2 regions of the Streptomyces sp. NPDC093261 genome follow, and region 2 is predicted to be linked to the other one. Evidence: riboswitches for the same ligand, from Rfam matches in the RefSeq annotation. Region 2 holds a riboswitch; the other holds the start of a gene.
The links. Region 2 has a riboswitch for S-adenosylmethionine ahead of thrC (threonine synthase). Riboswitches for the same ligand answer to the same signal wherever they lie in the genome.
Positions count from the first base shown of each region.

Region 1: another riboswitch for S-adenosylmethionine. It lies ahead of ACIP94_RS01880 (aminotransferase class V-fold PLP-dependent enzyme); the one in region 2 lies ahead of thrC (threonine synthase).

Region 1 covers NZ_JBIVNO010000001.1:403,188-406,365, forward strand. Annotated here, with positions in the region: gene ACIP94_RS01880 (aminotransferase class V-fold PLP-dependent enzyme) at 1-1,260, opposite strand, end outside; SAM riboswitch class IV at 1,472-1,588, opposite strand; gene trpD (anthranilate phosphoribosyltransferase) at 1,719-2,783, opposite strand; gene ACIP94_RS01890 (cytochrome bc complex cytochrome b subunit) at 2,918-3,178, opposite strand, start outside.
Region 2 covers NZ_JBIVNO010000021.1:109,174-112,351, forward strand. Annotated here, with positions in the region: gene ACIP94_RS32085 (MoaD/ThiS family protein) at 213-488, opposite strand; gene thrC (threonine synthase) at 485-1,765, opposite strand; SAM riboswitch class I at 1,784-1,939, opposite strand; gene ACIP94_RS32095 (glucosyl-3-phosphoglycerate synthase) at 2,089-3,051, shown strand; gene ACIP94_RS32100 (trehalose-6-phosphate synthase) at 3,157-3,178, shown strand, end outside.

The DNA.
Region 1 (3,178 bases), on a different contig from region 2:
GTCGGGCGTGCCCGCGCCGAAGCTGACGCGGATGGCGTTCAGGGACCGCTCGCCGGGAGCGGCCTCGGGCGCGCCGCACTCGCCCTGGGTCCCCGGGTCGCCGCCCAGCAGGGTGCGCACCAGCGGATGGGCACAGAACAGGCCGTCGCGGACGCCGATGCCGTACTCGGCGGAGAGCGCGGCGGCGAAATGGGAGCTGTTCCAGCCCTCGACGACGAACGAGAGGACGCCGACGCGGGGCGCGTCGTCGCCGAAGAGGGAGAGCACCCTGACCTCCGGGATCTCGGCGAGTCCCTCCCTGACCTTGCGGATGAGGTACCGCTCACGGGCGACGAGCGCGTCGAAGCCCGCTTCCGTGAGGGCCTTGCAGGCCGAGGCGATGGAGTAGGCGCCGATCACATTGGGCGAACCGGCCTCGTGCCGCGCGGCGGTCTCGTGCCAGTCGACGTCCACTCCCCCGTCCGTGCGCCGGGTGACCCTGCGGCTGGCGCCGCCGCCCGCGAGGTAGGGCTCGGCCGCGCGCAGCCAGTCGGCGCGGCCGGCCAGCACCCCGGAGCCGAAGGGCGCGTAGAGCTTGTGGCCGGAGAAGGCGACCCAGTCCACGTCGAGGTCCGCGACCGACACGGGGTGGTGCGGGGCCAGCTGGGCGGCGTCCAGGACGATACGGGCGCCGTGCGCATGGGCGGCCGCCGCCAGCTCGCGTACGGGCCACAGCTCGCCGGTGACGTTGGAGGCGCCGGTGACACAGACGAGGGCCGGTCCGTGGGGGTCGCGGTCCGCGAGGGCGCGTTCCAGGGCCCGTACGGCCCCCTGCGGGGTGCGCGGGGCGTCGAGGACGGTGACCCGGGCGTCCCGCCAGGGCAGCAGCGAGGCGTGGTGCTCGGTCTCGAAGACGAGGACCTGGCAGTCGGCCGGCAGGGCGGCGGCGAGCAGGTTGAGCGAGTCGGTGGTGGACCGGGTGAAGATCACCTGGTCCGCCTCGCGGCAGTCGAGGAACTTTGCGACGGTCCGGCGGGCGTTCTCGAAGAGGTCGGTGGACAGCTGCGACAGATACCCGGCGCCGCGGTGGACGCTGCCGTAGTACGGCGCGTACGCCGCCACGTCGTCCCAGACCCGCTGGAGCGCCGGGGCGCTGGCCGCGTAGTCGAGCGCGGCGTAGGTGACGGTGCCGCCCGTGACGAGCGGGACGCTGACATCCCTGCCCAGAACGGGCAGCGGGGCGCAAACGTAGGGGTCGGCGGCAAGGGTGGAGACGGACATGGGTGCACTCCCGTGAAGGCAGAAGGGATCACCGCGCCGGAGGGCGCGCGCAAGGGCGCGGGCTCGCGTCGACGGCGCGGGAAAAGGGTGAAAAAGGTGAAAAGGGGATGCGGAGGCGGGGCTCTGCGGCCCTAGCGCATTCGCTTGCTCACGGAAGGCTCCCTCGAACGACCAGGACCCCTGGCCCCACGCTCATGCGAAGCGTGCGAGGGGTCCGCGCTTGCCGTGGACCTCGCTGCCCACGACCTGGTCTTCACCCGGGGCACCCCGCCACGGACGGAGGGTTGCCGGACAGCCGGCCGGGGCCGCATGGCTGTCGCTCATGACCTGGGCAGGACGCTACGCGACATGATCGGCCGGCCGCAACACGTGTCCGGATGCCGGGACATACGCCCTGTTTCCCGGCGGCATGCGAAAGGGGGAGCCCGGCCGCGCCGCGCTCCCCCTCGCCCTGGGGCTCATCGGTGGCTTGCGGCCACCCAGCGTTCCAGCGTTCGCTTCGCGGCGCCCGAGTCGATCGACTCCTCCGCCTTCTCCATCCCCGCGCGCAGTTGCCCGGCCAGGGGCGCCCCGGTCGGCTCCAGGGCCACCAGGGCCGCCGCCGAGTTCAACAGCACCGCGTCCCTGACCGGCCCGGTCTCGCCGTCCAGCAGGCGCCGCGCCACATCGGCGTTGTAGGAGGCGTCGGCCCCGCGCAACGCCTCGACCGGCACCCGCTCGATGCCGACGTCCCGGGGGTCGAAGGACTCCTCGGTGACCTTGCCGTCGCGGACCACCCACACCCGGGACGTGGAGGTCGTCGTCAGCTCGTCCAGTCCGTCGTCGCCACGGAAGACCAGGGAGGAGTTCCCGCGTTCGGCGAGGACCCCCGCCACGATCGGCGCCATCCGCGGATCCGCGACACCCACCGCCTGTGCCTTCACCCTGGCCGGGTTGGTCAGCGGGCCCAGCACGTTGAACGTCGTACGGATCCCGAGCTGCCCACGCGCCGCGGCCACATGCCGCAGCGCCGGGTGGAACCTCACCGCGAAGCAGATCGTGATCCCGGCCTCCTCGGCCACCTCGGCCGTCCGTCGCGGGGTGAGGTCCAGATTGATGCCGAGCTTCTCCAGCACGTCCGAGGAGCCGGACGCGGAGGACGCGGCCCGGTTGCCGTGCTTGACGACCTTCGCGCCCGTGCCGGCCACCACGATCGAGGACATCGTGGAGATGTTGACCGTCTTCGCGCCGTCGCCGCCCGTACCGACGATGTCGACCGCCGGACCCGGTACCTCGATCACATTCGCGTGCTCGTACATCGCCCGCACGAGCCCGGTGATCTCCTCGACCGTCTCGCCCTTGGCCCGCAGCGCGACGACGAAGGCGGCGATCTGCGCGTCCGTCGCCTCGCCGCGCATGATGCGGTCCATCGCCCAGGCCGTGTCGTCCACGCTCTGGTCGTGGCCGTCCAGCAGCGCGTTCAGCACCCGGGGCCAGGAACGGCCCGCCGCGGTGTCGCCTCCAGCGGGGTTCACAGCGCTCATAAGCCGCTCCTGGGTCGGTGTCCCGCTCGGGACACATTTCTCGAACAGGTCCACCCTATCCAGCCCAGGGCACGGCAAAGGGCCCCGTCCGGCATGGACGGGGCCCTTCGACCGTGGCGTGGCGCGCGCAGCGATCAGTGGTGGCCGTGGCCGCTCGTGATCTCCTTGTACTCCTCGACCGTGGGCTTGGGGATCTGGCTGTCCTCCCCGTAGTAGGCGTTGCTCAGCCTGGCACGGAGCTTCTCCGAGCCCCTGACCTTCCGCTCGACACCGTTCTCGTCGACCGTCGGGCCGATCTCGGCCGGCTTGTACTGCTCGTGCGCCGTGAGCGTGTGCAGCTGCTCCTGGCTGAGCGGCTCGTGGACCTCGATGAACTCACCGTGCGGCAGCCGCTT
Region 2 (3,178 bases):
CGCAAAACCCCTGCCCACTTTGGCTGCTTCTTGTCGGGCGGGCGGCAGGGACTCCGGTTGTGCGACCGGGAAACCGGGAGCGGGTTCCCCAACTGTACCGCGCTCAACCATGCAGAATTGCCCCCTCCGCTTCTCTCGCGGAGGGGGCAATTCGATGAACTCTCGGTGTTCGGCCCTACCGAGGGTAACGATCGCGTGGGGATGACCTGCCGTCAGCCTCCCGCCACCGCCGGGATGATGGAGACGCCCGCGCCGTCCGGGGTCGCCGTCTCGAGGCCCTGCTCGAAGCGGACGTCGTCGTCGTTGACGTACACGTTGACGAAGCGGCGCAGCTTGCCCTGGTCGTCCAGGACACGGGCGGCGATGCCGGTGTGGTTCTTCTCCAGGTCGGCGATGACCTCGGCGAGGGTCCCGCCCTCGGCCGCGACCTCGGCCCGGCCTCCGGTGTAGGTGCGCAGGATGGTGGGGATGCGAACGGTCACGCTCATGCGAGGCCAGCCTCTCGGAAGGAGTCCAGGGTCGGACGGATCGTCGCGGTGAGGCCGGTGCCCGCCACCGCGTCCAGGGTCTTGAGGCCGTCGCCGGTGTTGAGGACGACGGTCGTCTTCGTCGGGTCGAGCGCACCGCTCTCGACCAGCTTGCGGGTCACGCCCACCGTCACACCGCCCGCCGTCTCCGCGAAGATGCCCTCGGTGCGGGCGAGCAGCCTGATGGCGTCCACGATCTGCGCGTCCGTCACATCCTCCACGGCCCCGCCGGTGCGGCGCGCGATGTCGAGGACATAGGGGCCGTCCGCCGGGTTGCCGATCGCCAGCGACTTGGCGATGGTGTCCGGCTTCTGCGGCCGTACGACGTCGTGGCCCGCCTTGAACGCGGTCGACACCGGCGAGCAGCCCTCGGCCTGCGCCCCGAAGATCCGGTACGGCCGGTCCTCGACCAGCTCCAGCTTGATCAGCTCCTGAAGCCCTTTGTCGATCTTCGTGAGCTGGGATCCGGAGGCGATCGGGACCACGATCTGGTCCGGCAGCCGCCAGCCCAGCTGCTCGGCGATCTCGTACGCCAGGGTCTTGGACCCCTCCGCGTAGTAGGGACGCAGGTTGACGTTGACGAAGCCCCAGCCCTCGCCGGCCGGGTCGCCGATCAGCTCCGAGCAGAAGCGGTTCACATCGTCGTAGTTGCCCTCGATGCCGACCAGCTCGCCGCCGTAGATCGCGGCCATGACGACCTTGCCCTGCTCCAGGTCGTGCGGGATGAAGACGCAGGAGCGGAAGCCGGCCCTGGCCGCCGCGGCGCCCACAGCCCCCGCCAGGTTGCCGGTGGAGGAGCAGGAAAGGGTGGTGAAGCCGAAGACGCGCGCCGCCTCCAGCGCCTGGGCGACCACGCGGTCCTTGAAGGAGTGGGTCGGGTTGCCGGAGTCGTCCTTCACATACAACCCGCCGGTCACGCCCAGCTCGCGCGCCAGGTTGTCGGCCTTGACCAGCTTGGTCCAGCCGGGGTTCAGGTTCGGCTTGTCGGCGACGTCCGCCGGGACCGGCAGCAGCGGCGCATAGCGCCAGATGTTCGCGGGGCCCGCCTCGATCCGCTTCCGCAGTTCCTCGGTGTCGTAGCCCGAGAAGTCGTACGCGATCTCCAGCGGGCCGAAACACTCCTCGCATGCGAAGACCGGGCCGAGGGGCACCCGATGGCCGCACTCCCGGCAGGACAGGGCCGCGGCGGGTCCGAGGTTCACGGAGTCGGTGCTGCTTACAACTGTCTGCACAGCCATGTCAGGCGAGGCCCTTTCTCCTCATCTTCCTCACGACGCATCTCGCCGTGAGACGGATTTGGCACCTTCCCTAGCCGGGAGCCTCGCGAAGACGATCGCACTGATCTACGAGAACCGGCTGGAGGGTTGCCGGGGCTTCATCGGGCCGTGTCCCTCTGCCCCTCTGGATGAGCTGTATGCGGTTGTTTCACTGCTACGAGCGGCGGCGACCCACGACATGCGATGGTCACCGGCGTTGTTCAAGACTGTAACCGAAGGCCAGGACACTTGAGATAGTCGTCCGAACCGCGAGATGGATCACTCCATGGAAGGAGTCGCAGGCTGTGCTGGAAGAAGTCGAGCGCTGGCTGAGCACCCGCTCCTGGTCCGTGACCGATCGCCCACTCCACCAGATCCTGGCCGCCAAACGCGCCTCGGGTTCGTCGGTCAGTGTCGTGCTGCCCGCGCTCGACGAGGAGGAGACGGTCGGCGAGATCGTCGCCGTCATCCGCCACGACCTGATGCGGCAGGTACCGCTCGTCGACGAGATCGTCGTCGTCGACTCGGGCTCCACCGACCGCACCTCCGAGGTCGCCGCGGCGGCCGGGGCGACGGTGGTGCACCGCGACGCCATCCTGCCGCGCGTCCCGGCCGTGCCCGGCAAGGGGGAGGTGCTGTGGCGCTCCCTGCTGGTCACCCACGGGGACATCATCTGCTTCGTCGACGCCGACCTGAGGGAGTTCTCCTCGGACTTCGTCTCCGGGATCGTGGGCCCGCTGCTCACGGACCCGGACGTGGACCTCGTGAAGGCGATGTACGACCGGCCGCTGGCCCTGCCCGGTGAGACCGGCACGGCGGCGGGCCAGGGCGGCCGTGTCACCGAGCTGATGGCGCGGCCGCTGCTCAATATGCACTGGCCGCAGCTGGCCGGTTTCGTCCAGCCGCTCGGCGGCGAGTACGCCGCCCGCCGCTCCCTGCTGGAACGCCTCCCGTTCCCGGTCGGGTACGGAGTGGAGCTGGGGATGCTGGTCGACGCCCTGCATCTGGTGGGCCTGGACGCCCTGGCCCAGGTCGACGTCGGGGTGCGGCTGCACCGCCACCAGGACGGCCAGGCGCTGGGCCGCATGGCCGCGGCGATCTACCGCACCGCGCAGCTGCGGCTGGCCCGCGGCCATCTGGTCCGCCCCGCCCTCACCCAGTTCGAACGTGTCGAGGGCGGGTTCGAGCCACGGACGTACTCGGTGGACACGGCGGAACGGCCGCCGATGGCGGAGATCGCGGAGTACGCGAACCGGTGGGCGGCCTGAGGCCGGGCCCGGAGGACCGGGCCCCCGACGCCCCCGTTGTATACGGCTCCGCAGACGGCCGAAGGGAACGTTTGAGCGTTTTCCCCTCGGGCTAGGTTTCGTGGCATGGCTTCGAATGCGGCTTCCG